Regions from separate parts of the Streptomyces sp. CA-146814 genome, predicted to be linked through region 2. Evidence: riboswitches for the same ligand, from Rfam matches in the RefSeq annotation. Region 2 holds a riboswitch; the other holds the start of a gene.
What was found. Region 2 has a riboswitch for cyclic di-AMP ahead of ACQP09_RS31915 (LysM peptidoglycan-binding domain-containing M23 family metallopeptidase). Riboswitches for the same ligand answer to the same signal wherever they lie in the genome.
Positions count from the first base shown of each region.

Region 1: it holds a riboswitch for cyclic di-AMP, as region 2 does, so the genes downstream of both, ACQP09_RS18460 (M23 family metallopeptidase) here and ACQP09_RS31915 (LysM peptidoglycan-binding domain-containing M23 family metallopeptidase) in region 2, are expected to answer to the same signal.

Region 1 is NZ_CP192068.1:4,165,327-4,173,113, reverse strand. It holds gene lhgO (L-2-hydroxyglutarate oxidase) at 1-762, shown strand, start outside; gene trmB (tRNA (guanosine(46)-N7)-methyltransferase TrmB) at 755-1,702, shown strand; gene ACQP09_RS18470 (PrsW family intramembrane metalloprotease) at 1,857-3,389, shown strand; gene ACQP09_RS18465 (aldo/keto reductase) at 3,396-4,340, opposite strand; gene ACQP09_RS18460 (M23 family metallopeptidase) at 4,658-5,704, opposite strand; cyclic di-AMP (ydaO/yuaA leader) riboswitch at 5,716-5,870, opposite strand; gene ACQP09_RS18455 (PP2C family protein-serine/threonine phosphatase) at 6,078-7,310, opposite strand; gene ACQP09_RS18450 (MerR family transcriptional regulator) at 7,459-7,787, opposite strand, start outside.
Region 2 is NZ_CP192068.1:7,223,583-7,231,369, forward strand. It holds gene hpnH (adenosyl-hopene transferase HpnH) at 1-638, shown strand, start outside; gene ACQP09_RS31895 (aspartate aminotransferase family protein) at 709-2,106, shown strand; gene ACQP09_RS31900 (helix-turn-helix domain-containing protein) at 2,166-2,774, shown strand; gene ACQP09_RS31905 (DUF6126 family protein) at 2,861-3,037, shown strand; gene ACQP09_RS31910 (tyrosine-protein phosphatase) at 3,042-3,854, opposite strand; cyclic di-AMP (ydaO/yuaA leader) riboswitch at 4,266-4,426, shown strand; gene ACQP09_RS31915 (LysM peptidoglycan-binding domain-containing M23 family metallopeptidase) at 4,430-5,404, shown strand; gene ACQP09_RS31920 (SGNH/GDSL hydrolase family protein) at 5,567-6,397, shown strand; gene ACQP09_RS31925 (STM4011 family radical SAM protein) at 6,401-7,318, opposite strand; gene ACQP09_RS31930 (STM4012 family radical SAM protein) at 7,326-7,787, opposite strand, start outside.

The DNA of each region.
Region 1 (7,787 bases), 3.1 Mb from region 2:
ACGGCCGCCGGCGGCATCGTGCGGTACGGGGCGGAGGTCGTGGCGATAGACCGGCGCGCCTGGGGCGTGGCGGTGCGGACGGCGGACGGTCTGGTGGTCCGCGCCCGGACGCTGGTCAACTGCGCGGGACTGCACTGCGACCGGGTGGCCCGGCTGGCGGGTGACGACCCGGAGGTGCGGATCGTGCCGTTCCGGGGCGAGTACTACGAGCTGGCCCGCCCCGAGCTGGTGCGCGGCCTGGTCTACCCGGTGCCGGACCCGGCCTTCCCGTTCCTCGGCGTCCACCTGACCCGGGGCTTCGACGGCACGGTCCACGTCGGCCCGAACGCGGTCCCCGCCCTGGCCCGCGAGGGATACGCCTGGCCGGTGGTGCGCCCCGCCGAACTGCTGTCCACGCTGAGCTGGCCGGGCACCTGGCGGATCGCCCGCAGACACTGGCGGTACGGGGCGGGCGAGGTGCACCGCTCGCTCTCGAAGTCCGCCTTCACCGAGGCCGTCCAACGGCTGCTGCCTGCCGTGCGGGAGGAGGATCTGCGCCCGTCGCCCGCCGGGGTCCGGGCCCAGGCGGTGCTGAAGGACGGCACGCTGGTCGACGACTTCCTGATCCGCGAGGCCCCGCACACCGTGCATGTGCTGAACGCCCCGTCGCCCGCCGCGACGGCGTGCCTGCCGATCGGGCGCGAGGTGGCGCGGCGGGCGCTGCGCCGGGCTCGGGAGACGGGGTGGAGGCCGCCCGCCGTAGAATCGGGTCATTGTGTCTGAGCAGCCCTTGAACCCCACCCCCGCCCCGGCCCCGGCCCCGGCCCCGGAAGAGGCAGCCGAGGCCACCGTGACCGGCTCAGCCCCCGCCGCGACTCCCGAGCCGGCGGCGGCGACCCCTGTGACCGGGTCCGCGACCGGGTCCACCGCCGCCGACGTCACCCCTGAGGAGGCCGCCGCGCTGCGGGCCGCCTCCTTCGAGCGGGCGCGTCGGCTGCGCCAGGAGCCCCGCTTCCCCGGTGGCCCCGCCGCCGACCCGGCCGGCTCGCACCACGAGCGCCGGATCCGCAGCTTCCAGCCGCGCCGCAGCCGGGTCACCACCGGCCAGCAGGAGGCCCTGGAGCGGCTGTGGCCGAAGTGGGGCCTGGACATCGACGGCAAGCGGGTCCTGGATCTGGCCGAGCTGTTCGACGGGCTGCCGGTCGTCCTGGAGATCGGGTTCGGCATGGGCGAGGCCACCGCGCAGATGGCGGCCGAGGACCCGGGCACCGGCATCCTCGCCGTCGACGTCCACACCCCGGGCCAGGGCAACCTGCTGGGCCTGGCGGACAAGGCGGGCTCGACCAACGTACGGGTGGCCAACGGCGACGCGGTGATCCTGCTCCGCGAGATGCTGGCCCCCGAGTCGCTCGACGGCCTGCGGGTCTACTTCCCGGACCCGTGGCCCAAGGCCCGCCACCACAAGCGGCGCCTGATCCAGCCCGAGTTCCTGGACCTGGTGGCCCCGGTGCTCAAGCCCGGCGCGATCGTGCACTGCGCGACCGACTGGGAGCCGTACGCGGAGCAGATGCTGGAGGTGCTGACCGCGCACCCCCGCTTCGCCAACACGGCGGCGGACGGCGGATACGCGCCGCGTCCGGCGTTCCGGCCGCTCACCCGGTTCGAGGGCCAGGGCCTGGACAAGGGCCACGTCGTGCACGACCTGCTGTTCGCCCGGATCTGACACACCGCCCGGGCAGACCGCCGCCGGGTGAGGCGCGTCCCGGTCGAACACCGAACCACCCTGGCCGAGCACTGAACCGTCCTGGCCGAACAGCGAGCCGTCCTGGCCGGATGCACCGTCGCCGGGTGTCAGTGCTCCTCGTTAGGGTCGAGGGGTGTCCGACGGTTCCGTGCAGTACCAGCAGCGGCAGCCGGCGGTCCCGGTCCTCCACGAGCAGCGGCCCGAGGAGGTGTTGGGCGCCGTGCCGGAGCGCGGCCGTTGGCAGTACCGGCCGCGCCGCGTCTCCCTGGTCTGGCGCAGCAAGGTGTTCCGCCTGGGGACCGTGATCGTGGCGCTCGCGCTGTGCGGGCTGGTGATCCTCGCCCTGGTCCGCGAGCAGACGGGCCCGGAGGGGTTCCTCGTCGGCCTCGGCCTGGCGCTGCTGCCGGTACCGCTCCTGATGGCCGCCTTCCGCTGGCTGGACCGGGTCGAGCCGGGCCCCTGGCGGAACCTGATCTTCTGCTTCGCCTGGGGCGCGTGCGCCGCAGCACTCGTCGCGATCATCGCCAACTCGTTCGCCATGCGGTGGATAGCCACCGCGACGGCCGACCCGGCGAGCGCCGACACGCTGGGCGCGACGGTGATCGCCCCGGTCGTGGAGGAGAGCGCCAAGGCCGTCTCGATCCTGCTGATCTTCATCTTCCAAAGGCGGGAGTTCCGGGGCGTGGTCGACGGCATCGTGGTCGCGGGCTTCACCGCGACGGGCTTCGCCTTCACCGAGAACATCCTCTACCTGGGCAACGCGTTCGACGAGGATCAGCAGCTCGGCAGTTCCGGGATCGCCTCGGTGACCGCCGGGACGTTCTTCGTACGGATCGTGATGTCGCCGTTCGCGCATCCGCTGTTCACGGTGCTCACCGGTCTCGGCTTCGGCTTCGCGGCCATCAGCGCCCGCCACCACCGGGTCCGCCGGATCGCCCTGCCCGTGCTCGGCCTGCTGCTGGCGATGGGCCTGCACGCCCTGTGGAACGGCTCTTCGGCCTTCGGCCCGTACGGCTTCTGGGCGATGTACGGGATGGTGATGGTCCCGGTCTTCGCGCTGGTGACCTGGCTGGCGATCTGGTGGCGCCGGCGTGAGCTGCGGACGCTCGCCGCCGAACTGCCCGCGTACGCCACGGCCGGCTGGCTGACCCCGGCCGAGCCGCTGGCCCTCTCCTCGATGCGGACCCGGGGCGTGGCGCGCGATCTGGCCCGCCACTGGCACGGGAAGCAGGACCGGTCGCGGGGCCGGGCGGCGGCGCGCGCGGTGGCGGAGTACGAGTCGTTCGCGACGACCCTGGCCGGCCTGCGCCGCCGCGCCCGCCATGACGCGGTGGGCCCGGACTTCGCCGTCCGGGAGCGGGAGCTGCTGCACCACCTCTGGCAACGCCGCGCCATCGCCGCCCCGGCCCTCACCCACGCGGCCCAGATGACCGGCACCGGCCCGCGCCCACACCCGTACCGACAGCCGGCGCCGTACGGACAGCGACAGGAACACGGATACGGGCAGGGGCAGGCGCAGGCGCAGGGGCAGAGTTACGGGCACGGGCAGGGCTACGGCTACGGCTACGGGCAGGGGCACGGAACCGCGTACGGCAGCCCGCCCCCGCAGCAGCCGTACCCGTACGGCCGACAGAGCCCGTACGGCTCCACCCCGCCTCCCCCGTAAGGCGGTTCAGGCCGACGCCTCCGTCAGGGCCGCCAGCTCCGCCTCCGTCAGCTCCAGGTCCGCGACGGCCAGCAGCGCGGGGAGCTGTTCGACCGTGCGGGCCGAGGCGATCGGGGCCGCGACCGTCGGACGGGCGGCGAGCCAGGCGAGGGCCACCGTCGCGATCTCGGCACCCCGCTCCGTGGCCACCTGGTCGAGGGCGGCCAGCACCGTGCGGCCGCGCTCCGACTCCAGGTGCTCGCCCGCCTTCGCGGAGCGGGCGCTCTCCACGGTGGCGCCGGGGCGGTACTTGCCGGTGAGGAAGCCCGAGGCCAGCGCGTAGTACGGGACGGCGGCGAGGCCGGCGCGGGCGGCGGTCTCCTGGAGCGGGCCCTCATAGGTGGCGCGGGAGACCAGGTTGTAGTGCGGCTGGAGCGCGACGTACCGGGCCAGGCCCTCGCGCTCGGAGAAGTCCAGCGACTCCTGGAGGCGCTCCGGGCTGATGTTGGAGGCGGCGATGTGGCGCACCTTGCCGTCCCTCACCAGCTGGTCGAGGGCGGTGATGATCTCCTCCACCGGGACGGTCTCGTCGTCGAAGTGCGTGTAGTAGAGGTCGATGTGGTCGGTGCCGAGGCGGCGCAGCGACTGCTCGGCCGCGCCCTTGATGGTGGCGGCGGAGAGCCCCTGGAAATCGGGGTGGGCGCCGACCTTGGTGGCCACGACGATGTCGGAACGGTTGGCGCGGGAGGCGAGCCAGGCGCCGATGACGGTCTCCGACTCACCGCCCCGGTTGCCCTCGGCCCAGGCGGAGTAGGCGTCGGCGGTGTCGACGAAGTTGCCGCCGGCCGCGGCGTACGCGTCCAGGACGGCGAAGGACCGGTCCTCGTCGGCGGTCCAGCCGAAGACGTTGCCGCCGAGGGCGAGGGGGAAGACCTGGAGGTCGGAGCTGCCGAGCGTGCGCAGAGAAGTCATGTCGGGGTTCAACGGCAGCGGCGGAGCGGTGTATTCCGTGCCGGGGCCGCGCATTACGTGCCGGAGCCTCGTATTCCATCGCGGAGCCGCGCATTCCGTGCCTGAGCGGCGCATTCCATTCCGGAGCGGCGCATTCCATTCCGGAGCGGCGCATCCCGCGCGCCGGAGCCGCGCATTCCGCACGCCGGAGCCCCATGTTCCACCCCTGGACCCGCCGACCCGCCGGACGGACCGGCCGCCGGACGGACCGGCAGCCCTGACGTCGGGGGGTGAGCGTCAGGGCTGCCGGGGTTTCGGGTCCTACGGGCGCGAGTGCCTCAGACGGAGAGACCCTTGCTGTTCAGCCATGCGACCGGGTTCATCGCCGAGCCGCCCGCGGTGTGGACCTCCAGGTGGAGGTGGACACCGGTCACGTTGCCGGTCGCGCCCATGCGGCCGATGGTCTCGCCGGTGCTGACCTGCTGGCCGACCGAGACGTCGATCGAGGACTGGTGCGCGTACCAGATCTCCGTGCCGTCCTCCAGCTGGAGGACCGTGCGGTAGCCGTACGAACCGGACCAGCCGGCCTCCGTGATGGTGCCGCTGTGCACGGCCTTGAGCGGCGAACCGGCCGCTCCGGCGAAGTCCAGGCCGGTGTGCTGGCCGGAGGACCACATGGCGCCCGACTGGCCGTAGGTCGAGGTGATCGTGTACGAGGAGGCCGGCAGCGTGTAGCTGGCGCGGAGCTTGGCGAGGCGCTCCTCCTCGGCCTTCTTCGCCGCGGCCTCCTCGGCCGCCTTCTTCTCGGCGGCGATCTTGGCCTTGACCTTGGCCTCGGCCTCGTCCTGCTGCTTCTTCGCCTCGGCGGCGGCCTTCTCGGCCGCGGCCTTCTCCTCGGCGGCCTTGGCCTCGGCGTCGGCGTTGGCCTGCTGCTGCTCGGCCTGCTGGAGGATCCGGGCGCGCAGGGCCTCGCCGGCGTCGGTGGTGCCCTGCTCGGCCTCGGCGGTCGTGATGCCGGCGGAGGTGAGCGGAGCGGCGGCGAGGACCGGTGCGTCCTCGGCGTCGTCGGACATGAACGCCCCGACGCCGGGAAGGGACTTGGCGTCGGGGAGGTTGTCCGCGATGGAATCGGGAAGAGAGATGGAGACCGGCGGCTTGCTCTGGGCGGTGGCCATGCCACCCGCACCGACTGCCGCTATGACGCCGACCCCGAGGACGGTGGAGCTACGGGCGAGACCCCGCTGCTTGGACACGCGGTGCTTGCCGCGCACGGGACGGATGGACTCCGCGGTGGGGTTCCACTCCTCCCACGTCCGCTCCGGGCCACCGAGGCCATCGGCAGTGAAGGGTGACGGGGCCTCAGGGGCAGGGTGATTGGACGCCACGTGGGCGCGCTCCTTTCCTTCCTTCTCGCCTACCGGGTTAGCTGACGGGTTCGGAGCAGGAAGGTCTCCTACGGGCCCCTCTGCCTCACGATGGAGACACAGGCGTCCGATTCACCCCATGTAGGTGGTTCCCCGGTTCCCTTGCGGAATTCGGCGCTCGCGCACGGCGCCGTCTCTGACGACGGCTGGGACGACCGCGCTGCGTTATCGAACGTTAATAGACAGACGGGCCCGATTCCAAGCTGTTCCTGTTGATCATTAACGGCTTCGACGGGGACTTACCACCCACAAGCCGCCCGAATCGGACGGCTTGACGACCCCTCGCCCACACCTCTTTTTCTGATGGTGTGTCAACTGTTATGCGGAGCGGTGCTCATCGATTACGCACCGTGTCATCACCCCGGCCGACGATCTTCACCGTCGTCCGCCGCGGCGCCTGGCCCTCCGCCGGCCGGCTGACCGCGAGCAGCGCCATGTCGTCCGTCGACCGGCCGCCGGTGTGCAGCCGTACGTCGTCGGTGAGCGCCGAGAGCAGCTCCTCGGGGCCGGGGAAGATGCGGCCGCGCAGCCGGGCCGCCGGGTCGTAGAAGACGCCGTTCGCGTCGCGCGCCTCGGAGAGGCCGTCCGTGAAGGCGAGCAGCGTCGAACCGGCGGGCAGCTCCCACTCGTCGGACCGGTCCGGCCACACGCCGAGGTCCATCCCCAGCGGCAGCGCGGGCACGCTCGGGGCCAGGACTTCCAGGGCCCCGTCCGCGTGCAGCAGGATCGGCTCGGGATGGCCGCGGTTGACGAGGCGCAGGGAGGCCGAGCCGGGCGGGATCTCGGCCAGGACGGCGGTGATGAACCCCTCCATGGCATCCAGCCCGTACCGCCGCGTCCCCTCCCGCGCGAGCGCCCGCTCCAGCCGCTGCGCCACGCCCTCCAGGGACCGCTCCTGCTCGGCGGCCTCCCGGAACGCGCCGATGATCACCGCCACCGCCTCCACGGCGTCCAGTCCCTTGCCGCGCACGTCGCCGACGACCAGGCGTACACCGTACGGAGTGTCCGCCACCGCGAACAGGTCCCCGCCGACGAACTCGTCCGCCTGCGCCGCCTCGTACCGCGCCGCCACCTGGAGCCCGCCGATCCGCTCCGCCGGCGTCGGCAGTACGGCCCGCATGGCGGTCTCCGCGATGACCCGTGCCGAGGCCAGCTGCTCGTTGCTGCGGCGCACGACCCCGTTGATGACGAGGGCCAGGGCCGCGGCGGTGAGGACCGTGATCATCTCGATGACCGGGACGACCTGCGTGGACGTGCCGTCGGAGATCCGCATCGCGATGACGGAGAGGACCGAGGCCACTCCCGTACGGATGGTGCTGGCGAGCGAGAAGAACGGCGCGGCGATCAGCGGCGCGGCCACGAACAGCGGTACGGCGGTGAAGTTGGGCGGCGCGAGCGAGTCGAAGAGGAGCCCGCCGCCGATCAGCAGCACCGGCAGCAGCCGCACGAACCGCCGCGTCCCGGCGCTCCGCGCCACCACCGGCTTCCCGCGCCCCGTCGAGCCGGGCGCGGCCCGCCCGGGGATCCCGAGGCTCGCCTTCACGAGCCCGCGCCCCTTATCCGCCATCCCCACCACCTGTGCACTCCTGCTGCCCGGTCCGGCCACGGCTGCGGACGGTACCGCGCCCCGCCCAGGCTTCCCGGAGCCGCGCCGTGCGGCGACCCGTCATCGGCCGAATAGGGGGAAGCGGGCCTGGTGCCGAGGCCCTCCGTGGTCAGTCGGAGAGCCGGCGTTCGGCGTAGATCGTCAGTGCATCCCGTACGAAGGCGGCGGTGCCGTCCCCGTAGCGATCGTAGTTCTTTCCGAAGCGGGGATCGGCGACATACATCTCGCCGAGCCCGATGACGTAGGAGCGACCGGGCTCCTTGTCCGCCGCCCGGCCCGCCGCTCGTCCCGCCGCCCGGCCCGGCCCGCCGCCCGACGCGTCGCTCGCCGCCGTGGACGACGACAGCCACGCACAGTGCCGCCGGGCGATCTCCTGAGCCTGCTCACCACCGGCATCGGCCCCGGCCTCCCGGGCCCGTCCCCAGTCCCGCGCGATGG
Region 2 (7,787 bases):
CCGTGCACATCGACGGGCTGCGGCAGCGGCACGACGAGTCGGTCGCCAAGGAAGGCGTCTTCGACGAGGCCGTCGCCGCGATGAAGGAGGCCAAGGCGCGCAGTTTCCGCGTCACCACCAACTCCACCTTCTTCAACACCGACACCCCGCAGACCATCATCGAGGTCCTCAACTACCTCAACGACGACCTGAAGGTCGACGAGATGATGATCTCGCCCGCCTACGCCTACGAGAAGGCGCCCGACCAGGAGCACTTCCTCGGCGTCGAGCAGACCCGCGAACTCTTCAAGAAGGCCTTCGCGGGCGGCAACCGGGCCCGCTGGCGGCTCAACCACTCGCCGCTCTTCCTGGACTTCCTGGAAGGCAAGGCGGACTTCCCGTGCACCGCGTGGGCGATCCCCAACTACTCGCTCTTCGGCTGGCAGCGCCCCTGCTACCTGATGAGCGACGGCTACGTACCGACGTACCGTCAGCTCATCGAGGAGACCGACTGGGAGAAGTACGGCCGGGGCAAGGACCCGCGCTGCGCCAACTGCATGGCGCACTGCGGCTACGAACCCACCGCCGTCCTCGCGACGATGGGCTCGCTCAAGGAGTCGCTGCGCGCGGCACGGGAGAGCGTCGGCGGGAACCGGTGACGTCGTGACGGTGAGGGGGCCGGCCGCACCCGGCCCCCTCGTAACACGCAGCGAAGGAGACGAACGGGCGATGACGGACGGCGGGCCGCAGGGCTTCGACCTGGAACGGCTCCTCGCGGAGCGCGGCCACGAGCGGTACGAACTGCACGCGTGCCACCTCAACCACCAGCTGCCGCGCATGCTGCACACCATCGGCTTCGACAAGGTCTACGAGCGGGCCGAGGGCGCGTACTTCTGGGACGCCGAGGGCAACGACTACCTGGACATGCTCGCCGGGTTCGGTGTGATGGGCATCGGCCGGCACCACCCGGTCGTCCGCCAGGCCCTGCACGACGTGCTCGACGCCCAGCTCGCCGACCTCACCCGCTTCGACTGCCAGCCGCTGCCGGGGCTGCTCGCCGAGAAGCTGCTCGGCCACAGCCCGCATCTGGACCGGGTCTTCTTCGGCAACAGCGGTACGGAGGCGGTCGAGACGGCGCTGAAGTTCGCCCGGTACGCCACCGGGAAGCCCCGCGTCCTCTACTGCACCCACGCCTTCCACGGGCTCACCACCGGCTCCCTCTCCGTCAACGGCGAGAGCGGCTTCAAGGAAGGCTTCGCCCCGCTGCTGCCCGACACCCCGATCGCGCTCGGCGACCTGGACGCGCTGCGCCGGGAGCTGAAGCGCGGCGATGTGGCGGCCCTGGTCGTCGAGCCGATCCAGGGCAAGGGCGTGCACGCTGCGCCGCCCGGCTTCCTCCGCGAGGCGCAGGAGCTGCTGCACCGGCACAAGGCGCTCCTGATCGCCGACGAGGTGCAGACAGGGCTCGGCAGGACCGGCGACTTCTACGCGTACCAGCACGAGGACGGTGTCGAGCCCGACCTCGTCTGCGTGGCCAAGGCGCTCTCCGGCGGCTATGTGCCGGTCGGCGCGACGCTCGGCAAGGAGTGGATCTTCCGCAAGGTCTACTCCTCGATGGACCGGGTCCTCGTCCACTCCGCCAGCTTCGGCTCCAACGCCCAGGCGATGGCGGCGGGGCTCGCGGTGCTCACGGTGATGGAGGACGAGGAGACCGTCGCCAACGCCCGGCGCACCGGTGATCTGCTGCGGGAGCGCCTCTCCGCGCTGGTGGACCGCTACGAGCTGCTGCACGAGGTGCGCGGGCGCGGGCTGATGATCGGCATCGAGTTCGGGCGCCCGTCCTCGCTGAAGCTCCGCAGCCGGTGGACCATGCTCCAGGCGGCCCGCAAGGGGCTCTTCGCCCAGATGGTCGTGGTGCCGCTGCTCCAGAAGCACCGCATCCTCACCCAGGTCTCCGGCGACCACCTGGAAGTGATCAAGCTGATCCCACCGCTGATCATCGGAGAGGCGGAGGTGGACCGCTTCGTGGCGGCGTTCACCGAGGTCATGGACGATGCGCACAGCGGCGGCGGTCTGATGTGGGACTTCGGCCGGACACTGGTCAAGCAGGCGGTGGCCAACCGCTGAGCTTTTGCCTCTGGGGTAAGTTATTTGCCCCGGAGGAAAGTTCCTGGCCCAATGGACACATGAACCCTCCGGACGAAGGGGCGGCCGACGAGCTCCCCGGCGTCGCCCCCCGCCTGCGCGACCTGCGCCGCGGCCGCGGTCTCACCCTGGAGACCGCCGCCCAGCGGGCCGGACTCTCCCCGGCCCACCTCTCCCGGCTGGAGACCGGCCGCCGGCAGCCTTCGCTTCCCATGCTGCTCGGCCTCGCCCGCATCTACGGTACGACGGTCTCCGAGCTGCTCGGCGAGAAGCCGCCCGAACGCGAGGCGGTCATCCGGGGCGGCGCGTTCGAGGGTGCCGAGGCGGACGGCTGGATGTACCGCCGGGCCGGCGGCTCGGGCCGCGCCATGCAGGCGCTGCGGGTCCGGGTCCCGTACGGCGCCCAGGGCGATCTGGTGCGGGTGCACCCCGGTGAGGAATGGCTGTACGTCCTCGGCGGGCGGCTGCGGGTCGCGCTGGGGGAGACCGTGCACGATCTGGACCCGGGCGACAGTGCCCACTTCGACTCGCTCACCCCGCACCGGATCGCGGCCCTGGACCGGGGCGGGGCGGAGCTGCTCTTCGTCCACTCCCTGCTCCAGAGCCCCGCGGCCGAGCTCTGCCTCGGCAACGCGCTCCACACGCGCTGACCCCGGCGCCCCGCTCACCGCCGCGACCTTCCGTACCACCGGAGCCTTCGTACCCACCGGCCGCGAGGCCGGCAGAGAGGACCGTCATGTCCGATTCCGAGCACTACGACCCGCTGACCCCGAGGCGCCCGAAGGCCACCGAGGACACGCAGGAGCGCCGGATGCCGCGCGGCCTGGTGATCCGGCTCTTCGCCTACCTGGTGGTCGGCCACGTGATCGCGGCCTTCCTCTACCTGCTCTTCGTGGTGGCGGGCGCCGAATAGCCGCTCAGCCCTGGTCGAGCAGGCGCTCGCGGAGCCGCTCCCGGGTCTCGGGGGAGACCTTCAGGCCCTCCGTCAGATAGCGGTCCGTCGTGCCCCAGGTCTCGTCGATGGCCGCGAACGCCGCTTCGAGGTAGGAGGCCTGCGCGCCGAAGAGCGGATTGAGCAGCTCCATCACCTCGGGGGACATTCCGGTCTCGGACATGTCCGTGCGCTTCACCTTGTACCGGCGGTGCGGGTCGTTGGACTTGAGGTAGTCCGCCTCGATCGCCTCGCGCTCGACGCCCACCGCGAGCAGCGAGACCGCGATCGACAGACCCGCCCGGTCCTTGCCGGCCGCGCAGTGCATCAGGGCCGGCACGCTGTCCTCCGCGAGCGCGTGCAGGACGCGGCTGTGCTCGGCGGTGCGGTCGACGATGGTCGAGCGGTACATGGTGATCATGCGCTCGGTGCCCTTGCCGTTGGCCAGGATCGACCGCAGCTGCTCGATGTTCCCGTCACGCACCAGTCGCCAGAACTCGGCGCCGTCCGCCGGGTCGGAGAGCGGAATGCTGACATTGCGGACACCGGTCAGCTCGATGTCGTACCCGTCGAGCGCGTGGTCGGCGGAGTTCCGGAAGTCGAAGACGGTGTGCAGCCCGAGCCCGGCGAGGAAGAGCGCGTCCTCGGCGGTGGCGTGCGCCAGGTGGCCGCTGCGGTAGAGCCGGCCGAAGGCGGTGCGCCGCCCGTCCGTGGTGGGAAGCCCGCCCACGTCGCGGAAGTTGCGGACTCCGGTCAGTGCGGTCTCGGTCGGCGGGACCTGCGGCACCTGCTGCGTCACGGTGGCTCCTGGAATCTCTGGCGTCGGCGCGGCTCTCCGGCGAGGGCGCTCCTGTGACGATACGACATCGGTTCACCGGGCAACCATCGGCTGACTGACGGTGCGTCAGGGCTCCCGCCGACGGCATGTCCGTATTGGTGCATTTCGCAGAACATGCCCCGCTAATGGGGGAGATGGGAATCCGTAGGTGAGCGGGATCATATCCGTGACGGACGGTGGCGGTGGCTCCGAGGCGTTTTCCCGGGATCCGCAAGGAAAGCCAAGATCCGTAATCCACGGAGTGTGACGGGAAATCCGGAGCGAAATTGAATCGATGATTCCGGGGCGGAACCGACGGCTTGTTCCTGTCGTCCCGACTCGTTTACGGTCACCGTCAATCCGGACGGACCGCCTAATCCTGCCGCCGCCCGGAATTCGCACCCACCCACTCACGTGTGGCAGGAGCGGGGGAACCAGGTAAGCCGCCGGCCCGGAGCGATCCGGACCGGCTCGGGGTGAAGTCGCCATCCGGCGGCCGGGCATCTCCAGCCCGAACCCGACAGCTCACCTCGCAGGCGCCGGAGAGGAACTTCCCCATGCCCGCAAAGGGTAAGCACCGCCGTCCCAAGTCCGGCCCGATCCACCGCGGCGTCCTCGCCGCGGGCACCGGCGGCGCCGTACTCGCCCTCCCGCTGTTCGGCGCCACCGGCGCCCACGCCGCGGAGAAGGCGGCCCCCGCCGTCAAGCCCGCCGCCGCCTCGGCCGCCGCCCAGGCCGCCCCGCAGGCCGCGCCCGCCACGGCGAAGACCACCGCGAAGACGTACGCCGTCGTCTCCGGCGACTACCTCGCCAAGATCGCCTCCGAGCACCAGGTCAAGGGTGGCTGGCAGAAGCTGTACCAGGACAACCGCTCCACCGTCGGCGAGAACCCGAGCCTGATCTTCCCGGGCATGAAGCTGACCCTCGGCGCCAAGGCCACCGGCTCCGCCGCGCCTTCGGAGGCCAAGAAGTCCGCTCCGGCCCCCAAGGCCGCCGCGCCGAAGAAGGCCGCCCCGAAGAAGGCCGAGCCGGCCCCGAAGGCCGACACCGTCTCGGCCGACGAGTCCGACGCCGCCGCCGAGTCCGGTGCCTCCACGCAGACCGGCTCCTCCCAGGCCACCGGCTCCGGCTGGACCGCACCGCTCGACAACGCCAACGTCACCACCCAGTACCGCGCTTCCGGCGCCAGCTGGTCCAGCGGCTACCACACCGGCTCCGACTTCCAGGCCGCGTCCGGCACCCCCGTCAAGGCCATCGGCCCGGGCACCGTGGTCTCGGCCGGCTGGAGCGGTTCGTACGGCAACGAGGTCGTCATCCAGCACGAGGACGGCATGTACTCCCAGTACGCCCACCAGTCCTCGCTGAGCGTCTCCGCCGGCCAGACCGTCACCGGCGGCCAGCAGATCGGCCTCTCCGGCTCCACCGGAAACTCCACCGGCCCGCACCTCCACTTCGAGGTCCGCACCGGCCCGGGCTACGGCTCCGACGTCGACCCGGTCGCCTACCTGCGGCAGCACGGCGTCTCCCTCTGACCCGAGGGCGAGAAGAAGTGAACGAGGGGCGGTGCGCGGCGGCGCACCGCCCCTCCACTTATTCCGGCTTTACCGAAATCTGACCGGGTGGTCTATGTCACCACCCGTCAACCCCGTATTACGGTCGCGTAGGTCACATTGAACGGTGCAGGATATGGGCTTGTGGCAGACGATTCGAGAACCCAGCAGCAGAACATCATCGGGTCGTACGCGGCGATCGGGGACAGTTTCACCGAGGGCGTCGGCGACCCAGGCCCCGACGGCGCCTTCGTCGGCTGGGCGGACCGGTTCGCGGTGCTCCTCGCCGACCGGCTCCCGGTCCCCGACGCGGCGACGAACCCGGACGACGACACCCGGCACGGCAATTTCCGTTACGCCAATCTCGCCGTACGCGGACGCCTCCTCGACCAGATCGTGGCGGAGCAGATCCCCCGCGCCAAGGAACTGGCCCCCGACCTGGTCAGCTTCTGCGCCGGCGGCAACGACATCATCCGGCCCGGCGCCGACCCCGACGACCTGGCCGAGCGCTTCGAGCGGGCCGTCGCCGACCTGACCCAGGCGGTCGGCACCGTCATGGTCACCACCGGGTTCGACACCCGGGGCGTTCCGGTGCTGCGCCACATGCGCGGCAAGATCGCCACGTACAACGTGCATCTGAGGGCCATCGCCGACCGGTACCGGTGCCCCGTGCTCGACCTGTGGTCGCTGCGCTCGGTCCAGGACCGGCGCGCCTGGGACGCCGACCGGCTCCACCTGTCGCCCGAGGGCCACACCCGCGTCGCGCTCCGCGCCGCCCAGGTCCTCGGCCACGACGTGCCGGCCGACCCGGACCAGCCGTGGCCGCCGCAGGCCCAGCGCACGCCCTTCGACGCGCGGCGCGACAACGTCCAGTGGGCGCGGGAGTACCTGGTGCCGTGGATCGGCCGACGGCTGCGCGGCGAGTCGTCCGGCGACCACGTCGCGGCGAAGCGGCCGGACCTGCTGCCGCTGTAGAGGTCAGGGGCCGAGCAGCGGGAGCGTACGCCGGGACGGGCCCGGGACCACCGGTCCGCCCGGCGCCGGGCCCGCGCCGAACCCGGCGGGTATCCGCTCCAGCACGCCGCCCGCGAACACGTCGTACAGCGGCAGCGTTTCCAGGTGCACATAGCCGATGTGGCAGTCGCACACGGCGAGCGGACAGGCCCGTGGGCCGAGCGCCGCGCGGTAGCTGCCGTCGTAGAGGTTGCCCAGCTCCGCCTTGACGAAGTGGCAGCGCCGCACCGTGCCCTCGCCGTCCACCGAGATCACCGACTCGCCGGTCCGGCAGGGCAGCCCGGCCGAGCGGTGCGGATGGCGGCTGTACGGGAAGAGCGGGTCCAGCTCCGTCCACCGCTCCGCCTCCTCGTCGGTGTACGTCTGCCCCTCGGCCGCGTTCACCCAGAGGTACACCTCGGCGGGCAGCGCCGCCCGCAGCCGCCGGGCCTCGTCCAGGTGGGCCTCGAACCCGACCACGCCGGCGCTGTAGCGGATGCCTCGCGCGGTCAGCTCCCGGCACTTCCCGAGGAACCGCTCGTACGGTGTCTGGCCCGGGTGGTACGTGCACCAGAGCGCGATCCGCTCCGGGTCCGCGTCCGCCAGCCACGCCGTGCGGCCGCTGAGGTTCGTCTGGATGGCGACCCGGCCGATGTGCGGCAGGTGCGACAGCTCGGCCAGCGCCCGCCGGTACCAGGAGCGCACCAGACCCTCGCCCCACGGCGTGAACAGCACGGAGAGCCGGTCACCGGTCTGTGCGGTGGCCCACGCGGTGAACCGCTCCAGCGCCTCCCGGTCGGACGTCAACCGGTCCTTGCTGTCCCGCCGCTTGGCGAACGGGCAGTACGGGCAGTCGTAGTCGCACGACGCCAGCGGGCCCCGGTAGAGGATGGTCAGATCCACGGCCCGCTCACTTCCGCTCGTACGCGGCCATCGCCGCCCGCACCCCGGGCGAGAACAGCGCCGGACCCAGCGCGTCCGAGTGCGCGAGGCCCAGCGGCGAGAGCCGCAGCAGACCCTCCGGCGCGTGCGGGTCCAGCCAGCCCCGGGCCGCGAACCGCTCCAGCTCGGCGGGAAAGTCCGCGCGGGGGTCGGTGCCGAAGCGGGCGCGGTAGTCGGACACGGGCAGCCCCGCCGCCTGGAGCAGCGACTGGAGGAGGTGACGTCTGCGGGCCTCGGCCTCGTCGACGTACCTGCCGACCTCGGCACACGAGAAGTCCTCGGTGGCGGTGAAGCGGTCGATGATGGACCGGATCTCCCGCATGTCGACCGCGTAGTCGAAGGAGTAGTGCAGGGCCGCCGTGTAGGAACGGGCCCCGCAGCCGAGCCCGATCATCCCGTCGGTCTGGCAGGCGTAGTCCTCGGGACCCTC